4 regions of the Cellvibrio sp. QJXJ genome follow, and region 3 is predicted to be linked to each of the others. Evidence: predicted binding sites of a transcription regulator. Region 3 holds the regulator's gene; each other region holds the start of a gene.
What was found. Region 3 encodes FNR, which switches genes on or off when oxygen is low (the NO sensors DNR and NnrR bind a similar motif). Its sites were predicted from a motif close to TTGATNNNNATCAA; they were not measured.

Region 1 (4,010 bases), 950 kb from region 3:
CTGCCGGTATGGCCGAGAGCGACGCGGGTCATCACCCCGAGAATCAGGGTGCCCATGGCGCCAACTCCCAGTGCGTGCTGCCAGACGGAGGGCGCTATCAGGTTGAGTGCAGCCATGCCTTTGAGCAGTAGGCCCGCAATAATCCAGGCGTAACCCAGGTGCAGAATCCACAGCAGTGGCTCGGCGCGCGTTAACCAGCCAGACCAACTCCAGAGGCGCCAGGCGTTGGCGGCCGCAGCCGCGAGAATCACCAATGCGGCTACTGTCCCTGAACCCAGCCAGACATCAACCGGAATAACCGCCGCGCTGAGTATCAGGGTGATGGCGTCGGTGCGGTTGGAGGATTTCACTGCGCCCTCATTGCCGCCGCGCTGGCGCAGCCAATTGCGGCTGAAGGCGGGGATAATGCGCCCGCCAATCACAATCATTATCAGGGTGATAAGCCCAAACGCCAGTTGCTCCCCCTGCACCAGCCATGCGGTTTTGCCGGTCAAAAAGCCCCAGTGCATGGCCAGGTTGCCCATGCCGAGCAGGAGCAATATCGCCACCAATACGAGGTTGCGTTGGTTGCCGTGGCGCAGCAAAAGTTGCAGTAAATAAAGCGCCAGAATGGGGAAGAACAAGCCATCAATCAGCATCGCGGTGCCTGCCGGTAACCAGCTTGCCGTCCATAGGCTAAGGCGCCCGGCGAGCCAGAGCCCCACCAGTGCCAGCAATTTGCCACCCTTGAGTGGTGGTGCCCCCGTCCAGTTGCATACGGCGGTGAGGATGAACCCGGCAATCGCGGCGCTGGTGAATCCGTAGAGCATTTCGTGGCTGTGCCAGTGTAGCGATGTCCAGCCCAGCGGCAGGGGAATGCCGCCAAACAAGTAGCTCATCCAGGCGATAACAACGGCAATGCCATAGAGTGCGGTAGCGAGGAAAAACACCCGGAAAGGATAGGAAAACGTGGCCGAAACAGAACTATTAGTCAAAGTGGTTATCCGCAGTTATTTAATCAATGATGAAAAGCAGGTTGTTTTCCAGCGCTATATGCAGGCGCAGTTGCATGGTGAAGTTTTGCAGTTCCGTGATGAAGTGAGTCACTGCCTGATCGGGATGTTCCTCCAGCAACTCTTGGCAGAGGCTGTCCATCGCCTGTAGCAGGGATGCCTGACTGTCGTGATTGTGATGCAGTATTGCCAGCGAGCAAAAACTGTCGAAATCTACCGGTTTGAGCAGTGCGGGGAAAATACGCTGCTCCTCGTGTTGCATATGCGGGAATAAATCCTCTTGTAGTTGTTGTATGAGTAATTGCAGTTGTTCCAGTTGGCGGGACTGGGCGGTGCCTTGCAACTGTTGCGCGCTCGCCAGCAGCAAGGGCAATTGCGCAAAATGTGCCTGGTGGAACTCGCGGCAAATATAGTGAATCAACTGCGATTTGGGGCGCAGTTGCCAGTCGTCAAGGTAGCGCTGGTTGGCCAAACTCTGCAGCGTATCTTGCAGGCGCAACCGGTAGCTGCGCGATGGGTTGTGAACGGCGCCGTGCAGTGCAAGATCGCACAAGTGGTAGCCTGCCGTCTCCGGTTGCAGCAAGCCGGCCGGACGTAGCAGTGCCGCCGTAGCCTCTACCTTTTTGGCCCAGTCGGTAAAACTCCAGGAGTACATATTCATAGGCCACCTCTGCGCAAGGTTGGGGTCGGGTGGGCAATCTGCTGCAGACTATCGATTTATAAGCAGTTTGCTGAGCAAGCCAAGGCGTTGAATACCCAGTCTAGGTAAATGCGCCGGGGTGATATTGATTTGCATCAAGCTGATGCAGCGCAATCGCGAGAAAGCAAAAGGGGCGCAAGTGCGCCCCCTGTTGGTAGATCCTGATGTGAAGTTTAGAAGCGAATCGTGCCTTGAATGGCCACACTCTTCGGACGTTCATAGAAGGCGTAATAACCTGAACCAGTACCGCGGGTCACTGTAGAGGCGACGGGCAAACCATTGGCATAGGGCACAATAGACTCATCCGTCAGGTTCTTGCCTATCAATGCCAGTTCCCAATTGTCCGAGTCGCCACTAAGTGCAATGCGGGCATTGATCTTGGTGTAGGCGTCCTGCTGGAAGCGCGGGTCAAGTGATGGTGTGGTCAGGTATTCATCGCTGTAAATCAGGTCGAGCGTATTGACCAATTTCAAGCCATTGCTGAAGTTGATGGTGTAATCCGCACCGATATTGCCTTGGTATTCTGGCGTGAATTCACGGCGCTGTCCTGTCGCATCACAGGCTCCGTCACCGATTGGTGCAATGTTATCTGCCTGACCAAAGTAGCACTGGGAATTGGGGAAGTCAGTGTATTCAAAGTCGATATAAGCCATACCGCCGCGCAGCATCAGGTTATCGATTATCGCCCAGCGTCCGTCAGCTTCAAGGCCTTGCACCACCGCCTGGCCGGCGTTGGTCACGTTGAAACTCAGGCTGCCATCAAACTGGCTGGTTTGCATGTCTTCAAATTCGGAGCGGAACGCGGCAAGGTTTAGCTCTGCTGCGCCATCAGCCAATACAAACTTGGCGCCAACTTCAAAGTTTTCGACCTTTTCCTCATCAAATTCCCAAGTACCTTCAATGGCCGGATAAATGCCATCCAGCTCATTAGGAGCGGCGTTAGCGCGCACATCGAAACCACCCGATTTAAAGCCCGTGGTGTAGCTCGCGTACACCATATCGGAGCCCCAAAAATCATGCTGCAAGGTAATAAGCGGGGTGAAACCGGACTCGTCGCGCTCGCCACTAACGGAGTGAGGGTCGATTTTGAACTGGCTCCAGATAATGTTGTAAGTATCGCTCGGGCTGCCTTGGGGTAACACGGCGCCACTGTTGCTGACGTGATACTGGGTGCGGCTCGCCTCTTTGGTTTCTTCAGTGTAGCGCGCGCCCACTATCACTCGCGACAGATCGGTGAAGTTCCAGGTAGCTTGCGCAAAAATGGCGGCTAAATCTGTGTCTTGTTCAAACGAGCGGTTGGATGAAGCACCGCGTAATAAATTGGCCGCTCCTGCGCCCAAAATGGGGGTAAACGCAGTGGCGATAAAACTGTCGGTAGGAACCCGTACGGCGTCGTTAAATTCCATCGAGCTGCTTTGGAAAAACAAGCCGCCGATGTAGCTGATGGTCTCATCTTCCGGTGAGGTGATGCGAATTTCCTGGCTGATCTGGCTGTAGTCCTCGTTGGATAAAATATTGAAGCCCGAGGCGCCGGTAAAGTCGCAGTCGCAGAGTTCATCGTAGGTGTAAGCGTTGTAGCCAGTAATCGCCGTCAGGGTGTGTTCACCCAATTCGCGTTCAATCGAAAGGGTGACGTTTTCGGTATCGTTGTAACTGAAATCACCGTTGGATTGGCGTTTCCAATCGTGGGTGGTATCCAGCAAATACTGGCCTTGGGTAAAGAATTGCAGAGCATTGGCGTAGGGCGTAGCAACCCCGGTCAGTGGCGAAGGAATTTCAACCGGTTTGACTACTTCGATATTGCGGCCATTGCTGTCAAAGGAGCCGTCCTCCAGCTTGAGCACAATGTCCCACTGATCGCTGGGTTGCCATTGCAGTGTGGCGCGAATAACACGGTTTTCATCGCCGGATTCGTCGCGCCCGAGGGTGGTGTTTTCCATAAAGCCATCGATGCGGCTATCCAATATCGCCAAGCGGCCGCCGACTGTGTCGCTAATCGGGCCGGAGAGCACCAGGCGAATATCCTGCTCGCCATGTTCTGGTTCGTAAAGCGCGGTGAGTTTGGCTTCGTGTACATCGCCCGGTTTGGCGGTGGTGATACTGATGGCACCCGCTGTCGAGTTTTTGCCAAATAGAATACTTTGCGGGCCGCGTAGAATTTCTACTCGTTCCAGGTCAAGAAATGGCGCCCGCGACAGTTGCGAGCGGCCAAAGTGAATACCGTCTACAAATTGCGCGGCGGACTGCTCAAAACCGGGGTTAACCCCGGAGCTAATACCGCGGATGGCGATGTTGGTGCCGATACCGGTTTGTGTCAT
Region 2 (4,010 bases), 1.1 Mb from region 3:
ATCCACCACTCATTTCTGCCCGGTTTTAAAGGCGCAAAACCGTATCACCAAGCGTTTGAGCGTGGGGTAAAACTCATCGGCGCTACCGCGCATTTTGTCACGGCGGATTTGGATGAAGGCCCGATTATCGAGCAGTCGGTAGAGCGTGTGTCCCACGTAAATTCACCGGATGAAATGGCAGAGATCGGGCGCGATATTGAAGCGGTAGTGTTGAACCGCGCGGTGCGCTGGCATGCGGAACATCGCGTGTTGTTGAATGGCACCAAGACGGTGGTGTTTTCAAGATAGGTCAGTGCATAACTTCTTTTGGTGAGCAAGCTGGTGACAAAAACGCGGCGATAACATTATCGCCGCGTTTTTTATTGGATCAGATAATGTCGGTGTAAATTATTTGTGAGTTGCTTTTTTGGCCGACATCGCCAGCGCCAATAAACCAAGCGCTACAATCCCGAATGACACGTTCAAACTGCTTAACTCAGCGATAAAACCAATCACCGCTGGCCCCGCTAATAACCCTGCGTAACCCATGCTGACCACGGCAGCAATCGCCAAACCCATTGGCATGGATGTTTGATTGCCGGCGGCGGTAAATAGCACCGGCACTATGTTGGATGCGCCCACGCCAACCAGCGTGAAGCCGATAAAAGCGGTAGGGGTAAAGGGGGTAAGTACAACTAACAAAAAACCACTCGCAGCGCAGAGTCCACCCCAGAACACAACCCGGGTGCCGCCGAGGGCGTTGACAATTTTATCGCCGGTGAAGCGGCCGATGGTCATGGCGACTGAGAAACATGCGAAACCCAAACCGGCGTAAACCGGGTCGATACCGCGTAATGTATTGAGGAATACAGCGCTCCAATCCAGCACTGCACCTTCGGCGAGGAAGGCGACAAAACACAGGCTGCCGATGAGTAATACTTTGCCGCGCGGGATTACAAAAAAAGGTTCGCGTTCGCCGCTAGTACTTTCATTAATATTTTTTGGTAATAAATCTTTTGCACAGTAGGCCAGCATCAGTAAGAGCACGGCGGTAAGGCAGAGCAGGGCGTGAAAGGGCGATAAACCCAGCCACATCAGTACGCTCATGACCACCGCACCAAAGATCCCGCCCAGACTATAAAAGCCGTGGAAGCCCGACATCATCGCGCGGCCGCTGGCTTTTTCTACCACTACCGCTTGCATGTTCATGGCGACGTCCGTGGCACCGAGCATCATGCCGAAAATTAATAAGTTAATGGCCATGCCGGGAATACCGGGGGAAATGGCGAGGCAGACCAAACTCACACACATTAGTAACAAGGTGGTAGTGATAACCCGACGGCAGCCGTAACGATTAACCAGTGGGCCGGTGACCGGCATCGCCAGCAGTGAGCCAACGCCAAAACACAGAATTAATAAACCGAGTGTGGATTCACCAATCGCCAGTCGTGCTTTCACAAATGGAATCAGCGGCGCCCAAGCCGACATGGCGAGGCCGGTAATTAAAAACGCAAAACGGGTGGAGAGGTATTGGGCTGTACCAATAGGGTGGGTGGCAGACATAAGTAAAAACTTCCAGCGAATAAATCAAGCTGCGCACTATACCTGTCGCCAAAACGCAGGGTTAGTGAGGATTTGTAAATCGGATTTGCCCTATCAACTATGCTTGATACAGCGCAAATGGCGCTTGAGCATTTGGACTAGGATAGCCACATGAGATCACCTTTTATTTTTTGCCGGCGGTCGCGCCAATGACCTGGTTGCAATTATTCACCACGCTAGTACCCATTCTGTCAGTGTTTATCCTGCTGGTTTTACTGCGCTTGCCCGCGACCCGCGCTATGCCGCTCAGCCTGTTAATTACCGCTGCGTTTGCCGCCTGGGTGTGGCAGGTATCTGCAGTGCAATTGGCAGCATCGATACTGGAGGGGTGGATTATCGCCTTCACTATTCTGGTGATTGTGTTTGGGGCCATCTTGCTGCTGAACACCCTGACGGCGCTGGGGGCGATTCGGGTTATTTGCGACTGGTTCGCGCGTATCTCGCCGGATCACCGGGTGCAGGTGATTATCATCGCCTGGTTATTTGGTGCATTTTTGGAGGGGGCCAGCGGGTTCGGAACGCCAGCAGCGATAGGTGCGCCTTTGTTGGTCGCTTTGGGTTTTCCCCCGATGGCAGCCGTGGTAATGGCATTAATTGGGGATAGTGCGCCAGTCTCGTTTGGGGCGGTGGGTACGCCGGTGATTGTAGGCATAGGGCAGGGTTTGGCGAATGCGACGCCTGACCGGCTGCAGCAAATTGCCCTTGGTGCCTTGACGCTGGATGTGTTTATCGCCAGCTTTCTCCCGCTGTTAATGGTGGCCATGCTGACGCGCTTTTTTGGTGCCAATCGCAGCTGGCGCGAGGGCTTGCGACTTTGGCGTTTTGCCCTGTTTTCCGGTCTTGCGTTTACCTTACCTGCCTATGGCGTACTGCGCCTGTTGGGGCCGGAATTCCCCAGTATTCTTGGCGCTCTGGTTGGATTGCTGTTAGTCGTTGGCGCCGCACGGCGTCGCTGGTTACTGCCTACCGAGGTCTGGCGCTTGCCGGTTATGACAGATGAATTGCTGCCCCATGCCACCGGCGTTACACAGCTGCCAACGATGGGTTTATTCAAAGCCTGGTTTCCCTACCTGTTGGTAGCAGGGTTATTGGTGCTGACCCGGGTGGATACGCTGCCGTTTAAGGCGCTGTTGCAGTCAGTCAGCATCGAATTTAACGCGTTGCTAGGGACGCAAATTTCTACGCGGGTCGCGCCGCTCTATTTGCCGGGCAGTATTTTTGTGCTGGTCGCCGTGGTGATTGGTTTGTTATATCGCCTGCCATTGGTTGCTACAGGGCAAGTATGGCGAGCATCACTCGGGCGCCTATTACCCACCAGTATTGCGCTGGCGACCTCGGTACCTATGGTGCGCATTTTCCTCAATTCTGGCGAGAACAGCGCGGGTTTGGCGGCCATGCCCAAAGAATTGGGGGTTTTGGCGGCCGACACCTTTGCCAATCAGTGGCCGCTGGTGGCGCCATTTATTGGTGCTTTGGGTAGTTTTATCGCTGGCTCCTCTACCTTTTCCAACATGATGTTTGCGCGCTTGCAGCAGGACGCCGCCCAAACGGCTGACCTGCCCGAACATTGGATTCTGGCGCTGCAGATGCTTGGCGCCAATGCGGGCAATATGGTGTGTGTGCTTAACGTAGTGGCAGCGGTTTCGGTGGTGAAACTGGTAGGGCGGGAGGGCGATGTGATTCGCTACACCTTGGCACCGGCGCTGCTTTATTGTGCCTGCGCAGGTGCTTTGGGATATTTGGTAGTGGCGTTAGTTGTGTGATTGCTAGCGCTCGGTTTTCCGCAGGCTAGCAGTGGGGTTATAAAAACTGCTGTTATCCACGCGGTCCAGAATCTTGCGGTAACTACCATTCTTTTTCAGTTGTTTGAGGCCCTGGTTGAAGGTATTGATCAATGCCTGCGCGTTGGGGTGAGTTTTGCTTGCCAGCAAATAACCCTCTGGTGAACTTAGCGCGGGCTCTATTACCTTGAGTTTGCGCGGGTCTATACTCAGCTGGGCGGCCATGTAAAACCCTGACATCTCATCGGTGGCAAACAAATCCACCCGGTCGGCCATCAGCAATTTTATATTTTGGATGTCCGAGGGCACCATAATCGGGTTGATAACCTGGGCATCAACCGCGCGATAAAAATCCTCTGTGTAGGTAAAGCCCAAGGTGGCGCTCATCCGATACTGGCTTAAATCCCCAAAATTCTTCCAGCGGATGGCATCGCTATTGGTGCGTTGGAAAAAAACCGTGCGGTTGACTATGAGTGGGTCGCTGAACAGCATGGCCTCGCGCCGTTCGCTGTTTTCATACCAGTAGCTGGTGGCGTCAAATTTGCCCAAGCGTGCCTCTTCAAAAGCGCGTTTCCAGGGTAAGTACACAAACTCGACGGTCACCCCCTGGGTGGCAAACGCGGCTGCGATAATATGGTTCACATGGCC
Region 3 (4,010 bases):
CTGCAGCAGACCACTTGGGTATTTTTTTGGGTATTCGCGATGATTATTTTATTTATCGCATTTTTTGGTTACCAACTGTTTACCCGCTGGCAACGCTCAACCAATGAATTATTAAGTGATCTGCACAGTGCCAACGAAAGCCTGGAGTGCCTTGCCCAAACTGATGGCCTTACCGGTCTGCTCAACCGTCGCACTATGGATGAACGCTTGAGCAGTGAATGGCTCCGCACCAGCCGCATGGGCAGCGGCGGCGCACTGGTGATATTGGATATCGACCATTTTAAAAATATTAATGATCATTACGGTCACGCCGCGGGTGATGCGGTGATCCGCAGTATTGCGCAGGCGATACAAGCGGAAGCGCGCGGGATGGATATCGCCAGCCGTTATGGAGGCGAAGAATTTGTGATTTTACTGCCGCAAACCGACGCAGAAGGTGCGCTGCAATTTGCCGAGCGGATGCGCAATCGCATTGCAACAACTGCGGCTTATCACGAGACCAAAGAACTGCGCGCAACGATTAGCTTGGGTGTAGCTATTTTTTCTGCGCAGGATACCTCTTTTAGCGCATGGCTCGCGCGGGCGGATCAGGCGCTGTACCGCGCGAAAGAAGCGGGTCGCAACCGCGTTATGGTGGCGAGTTAACCCACATCCACCACACTACTATCCCCATCCAAAATAATCCCATCAAAAACAAAAAAGCCGCCCGGGATTACACCGGGCGGCTTCCTATTACTGGTCGCTCAAATGTGCAGGCGCGACGAATTACAAACCAATGACATTCTCGGCTTGCGGGCCTTTTTGACCGGGTTTTACGTCGAACTCTACACGCTGGCCTTCAGCCAGGGTTTTAAAACCTGAACCGCTGATTGCGCTGTAGTGAACAAATACGTCCTGGCCGGCCTCGCTCGCGATAAAACCAAAACCTTTAGACTCGTTGAACCATTTAACGGTACCAGTGCTTCTAGCCATAATAAACCTCGATGTTTCTTTAAATAAAAATGAATACCCCAAGTGGGATTGTGCTGGCGGATTCAGATCTTACTTATGAAAAACAAAACGAGGTGCTAAGAGATTCACTGCTAGTACAACGATGTGACTTACCATAAATAATGCTGCTAACTGGCCAGCGGAATAAATATATTATCCGGCCCACTGCAAGTAAAGAGGGGGTTTTAACAAAGAATATGGCTTTTTGGTTATAAAGCAGCACGACTCAACAACGTCTCCCGCAGGATTAAATTTATCCAGACATTTGAGCTAAATCAACTATTTACCGCCCCCGTTAAAGCTGCAACAATCACTCATCATACTGTTGGCGCGGAGTTTTCCTGCCATAGTCTTATATTCGAGGTGGTGGACCCATGACAGCTAATCAGAACATTGTAAAAACCCAGGATTCAAGCTGCCCTCACGATAAGCGCGTCAGCTGCGGCAATTGCCGTTTAAATACTATTTGCCTGCCTATCAGCCTGCACATTGAGGATATCGACCGCTTGAACGGTATTATCCAACGCGGTAAACCGCTACAAAAAGGCGATTATCTCTATCGCGCTAATGACCACTTTCACTCGGTGTATGCCATTCGTTCGGGTGCAGTAAAAGCACTGACCCTGAGTGATAACGGTGAAGAACAAGTCACCGGGTTTTATTTGCCCGGCGAGGTAGTCGGCATGGATGGTATTGCCGACAATCGCTACACCAATTCAGTAATCGCATTAGAAACCGCATCGGTGTGCGAAATTCCGTTTAATCGCATGGAAGAATTGAGCTTGCAAATCCCTAATCTGCAACGTCACTTTTTTCAATTGATGAGCCGCGAAATTACCCAGGATCAGCAAATTATTACCCTGCTGAGCAAAAGCAGCGCCGAAGAGCGCATTGCCGCCCTACTGCTGAGTATTTCCAGCCGCAATAGCCGCCGCCAGCTATCGGCCAATGCCTTCCGCTTACCTATGTCGCGCACCGATATTGGCAATTATTTGGGCCTGACCATTGAAACAGTCAGCCGTATTTTTACTCGCTTGCAAAAACAGGAGGTGATTTCTGTGGATAAAAAAGAAGTCCTCATCACTAACATGGAGTTGCTGCGCAATATCGCCAATGGCGATGGCCACTGCTAACCACTGCAAGCACCTGCAATAAACCACGAGCACCTACAATGATCAGCAACCAGCGTTTGCAAGACACCCTCGCCGCATTTGATGCCGCCAACCTGCAAGACCCAAATAGCGAAATAGTAGAAGGCAAAACCGTTGCCAAAGAATGGATTTATGCCCAACGTATGAGTGCACAGCTGTCACGTTTTTGCCCCGATGCATCCGAAGCGTTACAGCTCGCGACACGCAGCCAGCATATTTGTCGCTGGAAGATTCCGCGCTCTGACTACCCAATGGATCGTAGCGGCTATAAAAAGTGGCGTCTGGATTTAGCGCAAATGCACGGCGATATCGCCGGTGAAATTATGGCCGCACAGGGTTACGACGAAAGAATCATCTCTCGCGTAAAAGACTTGCTGCTTAAACGCAGTTTAAAGCGCGATGAAGAAGTACAAACACTGGAAGATGTGATTTGCCTGGTGTTTATTGAATTTTATTTAGAAGACTTTGCCAGCAAACACGATGAAGTAAAACTGATTGATATTATCCGCAAGACCTGGAACAAAATGTCAGCCAAGGGCCATGACGCCGCACTGAAATTACCACTGAGTGACAGCATGCTCGCACTGGTAGGTAAAGCGCTCAGCCCGGACACCTGAGTTTATTACCGACAATTTCAATAATTTTCACATAAACAAAAAAGGAAACCACCGTGTATTTAGCCCTTAAACATTTGCATTTAACTTTTGTTGTACTTTCACTGCTCATTTTTTTAGTGCGTGGTGTTTTGTTATTTATGAATTCATCCATGTTGCATAAAAAACTGCTAAAAATTGCCCCCCACATTATCAACACCATTATGTTGGTCTCGGGTATTGTGCTCGCGGTACATTTGGGCATGAAACCAGGTGAACAGCCATGGTTGATGGCAAAAATTATTGGTTTGGTTGTTTTTATTATTCTGGGTGTAGGTGCCTTTAAAGTTAGCAAACCCCTGGTGCAAAAAATTCTATGGATTGACGCACTCGTAGTATTCGCTTACATCATCAGTGTCGCCATCACCAAAAGCCCGATGGGTTTCTTCGGTTAATGTTTCAATCGCACCAGTGGTTTATCACTACTGGTGCGATCTTGCATGCCCATCATCTGATTTTCCCCACGCCTATTCTGTTTCTCCCGAGCCAACCATCTCTTGACCTTCTGAATTAAGCATCGCCCCTGATAGTGAGGCTAAGGGGTAATTATTTGTATTTTTTGCGGGTTGGCCTAGGCTTAGATCTATAAGTAATTAGTAAGGGCTATTTTATTTACAATACTTGACGTTTCTTAAAAAGTGATTTATATCACGTATCTGCTGTTTAGCTTTCCAATAACTTTAATAATGGCGAACCCTATGAAGAAGATATTTTTGATCATCACCCTTATTTGTTTTTCACCATTCAGCTTCGCTTGCGACGAAACCTGTAAACGCGCCAAGGCCGAAGCGGCAAACAATATTAAGTTTGCCAGCTACCTCAACCAGAAATATTGCAAAACTACCGGGATGGATTTTTTACTGCATGGGCGCAAGAGCTTGGAAACCTATCGCGAAAAACAATTGCCAACGGCGCATCGTGGCGGGGCAAAGAATATCCGCAACTTTATTTTGCAACGCAAAGACTGGCTACAAGAGTGCGATAACTATCTGCAATTGACTGAGCAAGGCCGTATTTTCCGCGATAAAGAAAGCACGGAAAAAATTCTTGCATCGCTGAATGGCACTGCTGAAGAGCTGCACAAAATCATGATGCGCCCCCGTGCGGAAGTGGAAAGCCTGGAATTGGTTACTGCACCGGCAGGGCAAAAATTTGATGAGCTGTTTAAAAATGTGGATGCACACTACCTTGAACTGCAACGCCGCGGCTTGCTTTA
Region 4 (4,010 bases), 1.4 Mb from region 3:
CTGCCTGCACCACTTTGTTGCCAGCCATCACGCTCAGGGGGCGATCCTTGTCGTGGGCGACTTCAATATTAATTTCACCGCGTTCCAGTAAAAATAAACGGTGATCATCGCTGTATTTAACGGTGATGCGGCTGTTGGTATTAAGTACCAGTTGCGAGCCGTCGGGTAGGTTAACGTTGGAGTGCTCGCCCACCGCAGTTTCATAAACGCCATCCACCACTTGCTCCTGAAATGGCAGCAGCGCCAGCAATTGCCCGGGGACTTGGGGCGCAAGGTTCCAGCCGATCACCACCGCCAGAAGTGCAACGGATGCTGCAATAGCACCGTAAAAGCGCGGTTGGCGCGCTGGTTTGGCGGGTGCCTGAAACAAATCCGCAAGGCGGGCAAGGCTGTCCATTTTGTCCCACAGTTCGGCCATTTCAAACAATACGCTGCGATGCTGCTCGCTAGCGGCGAGCCACTGCGCCAGTTCTTGTTGCTCGGCACTGGTCAGTTCGCGATCCATACGCGCGATCCACAGGCTCGCCTGGTCGTAAATCGCCTCGCGGTTGGGAAACTCAATAATATTGCTCATGATTTGCTCCTCTCGCTCGGAGCCTTGGGTAACGTCGTTGATAGCGAATCGCCGCCCTGCTTCAAACTGGCCATGTATTGGGCGCAGCGTTTTATGCCGGTTGCGATGTGTTTTTCCACCGTGTTTTCACTGATGTTCAAGCTCAGTGCAATTTCTTTCTGCGTATAGCCGTACACCTTTTTTAGGACAAACGCTTTGCGACATTGTTGTGGCAGTTGGCGCACGGCCTCGCAAAAAAAGCCAAATTCCTGGTTCGCTGCTACCCGGTCAAAGGTATCGTCGGCGCGGGTGGTGTAACCCGCCACTTCCAAATCCAATTCATCATCCAGGCTGACGCTCAGCCGCGTTTCGGCGCGCTTCAGGTGATCCAGCGCCAGGTTTTGCGCTGTGCGCAACATAAATGAACGCGGAAACTGGATCTGTTCCGGCGCATCCACCTGACACACCCGCACATAGGTTTCCTGCACTATGTCTTCCACTTCTTTTGGCGGTACCAGGCGCGAAACCGCGCGCGCCAGGGTGCTGCGCAGGGCAATAAACACATTCGCAATGCTATCGTTCTGCGCCGGTTGATTCGTTATTTTTTGATTATTAGACATGGGCTCTAGCCACCAAGGTGATTTCCTCATAGTCCATGACGATAGACGAAGAATATTCCGCCATCGGCCCCCGCAAATAAAGCAAAAAATCCAGATTAATTGCTCTCCAAAAACAAAAAATCCCGAACTGAACCATTCAGTCCGGGATTTATGTCATAACCCCACAAAAATTTTATTTAAAAGGAGTAAGCGGCGCCGAGCATAAACACCAATGGGGCAATCGCCACATCCACACTCGCGGCGTGGGCGCCATCCACATAAATACGCGCAGTGGTTTCTATATCGATTTTCCAAACGGCCGCATTCAAATACCAGTTGTCGGTGAGTTGCAGGTCGGCGCCCACTTGCAGCGCAAGGCCAGTGGAGTCTTTCAGGGAGATATCGGTATCGCCATTTAACGCCGCATCCAGAGTCGCGCTGCTATCGGTGTTAAAAAAGGTGGTGTAGTTCAGGCCGATACCGGCATAGGGTTGGAATTTGCCTTGGCTCAGCGGGTAATACTGCAGGGAGATGGTGGGCGGTAAATGTTTGGTACTGCCGATATCCACCCCTTTGAGTGCACCGCTGCCGACAATGTCGTGTTCAAACGGCAGGGCGGCCAATACTTCAATACCGATGTGCGGTGTTACAAACCAGGTGCCGGAGAAACCAAGGCCGGTTGCATCTTCTACATCCACCCCGCCGCCTAATACGGTGCCGCTACTGGCGTCGGGTGCAACCTGGGCAACACCGACACGCACTAAAAAGTCCCCGGCTTCATGCGCTTGTGCGAGTGGTGCAACGCAGCTGCTGCCGATAACCAATGCCATGACTAATTGACGCATTTTCTTTTCCTCTGCTGTTAAAACTGTTGTTGATTCACAGAGGCAGTGTTACGAAAATTCCCGTTGTTAAAATTGATATATATCAATCAATACCGGCGCAGGAAAAAATAAAAAGTTAACTGAAAATTATTTGATATGACGCAAAGTCGCGCGATTTTTTAAATGGTTAACGAGTTGTTTCCGGCACAAACGAAAATCCGTCCGGGTACTGGTGATAGCCGTCGAAATCGCCTTTGCTCAGTGGCACACCGACAGCGCGGGCGATGGCGTAAGCCATGCTGAGATGAAAGAAAAAATTGGGCAGAGCATAGAGCTGCGCATATTCCGAGGCGGGTAAATGCAACTTGGTGAAACCTGCCTGGTCGCTAATGATGGTGGTGGCGTGAATAAAATCTGTAGCGGGAATGGCTTGCAAATAATCAATGGTTTGGGTGAGTTGTAACTGCACTCCGGCGTAAGTGTCATCGCTATTATCAAAAGTAATGCGCGGGCGCGCACTGAGCGGGCAACAGCAGCGCAGCGAAAAGTTGGCCGCAGTGCGCAGCTGCGCCAATAACGGCAACATGCCTGGGTGCAAACTGTGTTGCAGCAGAGCATTGTCGCCACCGCTGTGGCGATCAATTTTTTCCACAATTACTTTCAGTTGTTGCAAGTAATGGCAAAAAATCGCGCCGGGATTAATGCTGTGGTTATTCATGCGTCAGGCAACTATCCACGGTTAAATAACCGGCGCCAACCGGTTTTAGCTTGTTTGCTGGATTGTTCATTGGTTTCAGTGGCGACAGCTTGTTGTTGCTCGGCGCTGTTTTCGGCAAGCTCTCCCGACTCTTTGGCCTGTTGGAAAAAAATTAACAAACGTCCCACCATTTCGCGATCGTAATCAAAGGGTGAAAATTCCGTCAGGCTGTGTTGCGCTAAAAAATCGCGCAGATTTTTTTCAGCGGGTAAATATTTCATGCTCCAATTCTGAAACAGGCGGCGCTTGGTGAAACCTTTCAATAATACTTTAGCGTTCTTGTGGCGCGGGTCGTTGCAAATGCGTTGATAGGTTTCTACCACGGCATCGCGCTGGCCTTCCAAACATTGGAAAAAATAACCATTGCCGTAATAGAGCACACCGCCCACTTCGGCGCGGGCGTTATTGCGGCGCGATTCGGTCAGAATCCGCCCCACTTCCAGCTCAATTCCCTGGTCGGCAGCGTCAAAGGTCGCTTCACTGGCGTACACCAGTCTCACTAAATCATCCACAATTGGGCTCCTCTATTGCGGCGGTGCGCGCAGCGGTATGCGCGCGGTTTATTCAACAGCATACTCGGACAACAGCCCGCGTTAATGGTGCCCAATATAGCCCCATTTAACGCGGGCACGAGCTTATTTCTTTCTGAAGAGTAGAGTCACGCGGTTGGATTCACCAATCATCCGGTTCTGGTTTTTCTGCGCCTCGGTGCCACTCAAGCTGGGCAACAAGCGCCAAACATTGTCGTCCGCTTGTGGGTTGTCCTTGGGGTTTTTGTTGATGTCGCTGCTGCCCACTAACTCAAAACCGGCGGCGGTCATGGCCGCAACAATCGCCGACTCTTTCAAATAACCACGGCTGCCATCCGCCCAGGCGTCGGGTTTATCTTCACTCATGGCATGTTGCACTACGCCCACCAAACCGCCCGGTTTTAATACGCGATGGGTCTCGGCCAGTGCCTGTTGCAGGTAATTGCCCTTGGCGTCAAAACGCGCCAAATTGTGCAGGGCACGGATAAACAATACCGCATCCGCCTTGCCAGTTAATTCGGCGGGTAAATCCGCAAAGGTATAGGCTTCGGCCTTGGCGCTACCCCAATTTTTGGCATCGCTACTCCATTGCGCGGGCCACGCTTTGCGCTTTTCGATAAATTCCGGCGTGGCAAAACCACCAAATTCCGGCCACATCGCCAGGCTGTAATCCACCCCGATCAAACGGCCATTCGCGCCCAAGTAAGGCATCAGGATTTTGGAATACCAGCCATCGCCCGGCAGGGC

Region 1: NNX04_RS18405 (hemerythrin domain-containing protein) is a predicted target of FNR. The motif match lies at 1,778-1,791, and genes of this name have one in related genera.
Region 2: NNX04_RS06255 (L-lactate permease) is a predicted target of FNR. The motif match lies at 1,646-1,659, and genes of this name have one in related genera.
Region 4: NNX04_RS16445 (OmpW/AlkL family protein) is a predicted target of FNR. The motif match lies at 2,070-2,083, and genes of this name have one in related genera.

Annotation. Positions count from the first base shown of each region.
Region 1 is NZ_CP101662.1:4,252,010-4,256,019, forward strand. It holds gene NNX04_RS18400 (NnrS family protein) at 1-974, opposite strand, end outside; gene NNX04_RS18405 (hemerythrin domain-containing protein) at 994-1,653, opposite strand; gene NNX04_RS18410 (TonB-dependent receptor) at 1,866-4,010, opposite strand, start outside.
Region 2 is NZ_CP101662.1:1,459,752-1,463,761, reverse strand. It holds gene purU (formyltetrahydrofolate deformylase) at 1-288, shown strand, start outside; gene NNX04_RS06260 (MFS transporter) at 388-1,542, opposite strand; gene NNX04_RS06255 (L-lactate permease) at 1,731-3,344, shown strand; gene NNX04_RS06250 (substrate-binding periplasmic protein) at 3,348-4,010, opposite strand, start outside.
Region 3 is NZ_CP101662.1:377,231-381,240, reverse strand. It holds gene NNX04_RS01710 (GGDEF domain-containing protein) at 1-645, shown strand, start outside; gene NNX04_RS01705 (cold-shock protein) at 766-972, opposite strand; gene fnr (fumarate/nitrate reduction transcriptional regulator Fnr) at 1,365-2,123, shown strand; gene NNX04_RS01695 (DUF4202 domain-containing protein) at 2,162-2,758, shown strand; gene NNX04_RS01690 (SirB2 family protein) at 2,812-3,189, shown strand; gene NNX04_RS01685 (hypothetical protein) at 3,493-4,010, shown strand, end outside.
Region 4 is NZ_CP101662.1:3,816,102-3,820,111, forward strand. It holds gene NNX04_RS16435 (FecR family protein) at 1-574, opposite strand, end outside; gene NNX04_RS16440 (RNA polymerase sigma factor) at 571-1,173, opposite strand; gene NNX04_RS16445 (OmpW/AlkL family protein) at 1,350-1,997, opposite strand; gene NNX04_RS16450 (DUF1993 domain-containing protein) at 2,164-2,694, opposite strand; gene NNX04_RS16455 (BLUF domain-containing protein) at 2,706-3,245, opposite strand; gene NNX04_RS16460 (class I SAM-dependent methyltransferase) at 3,369-4,010, opposite strand, start outside.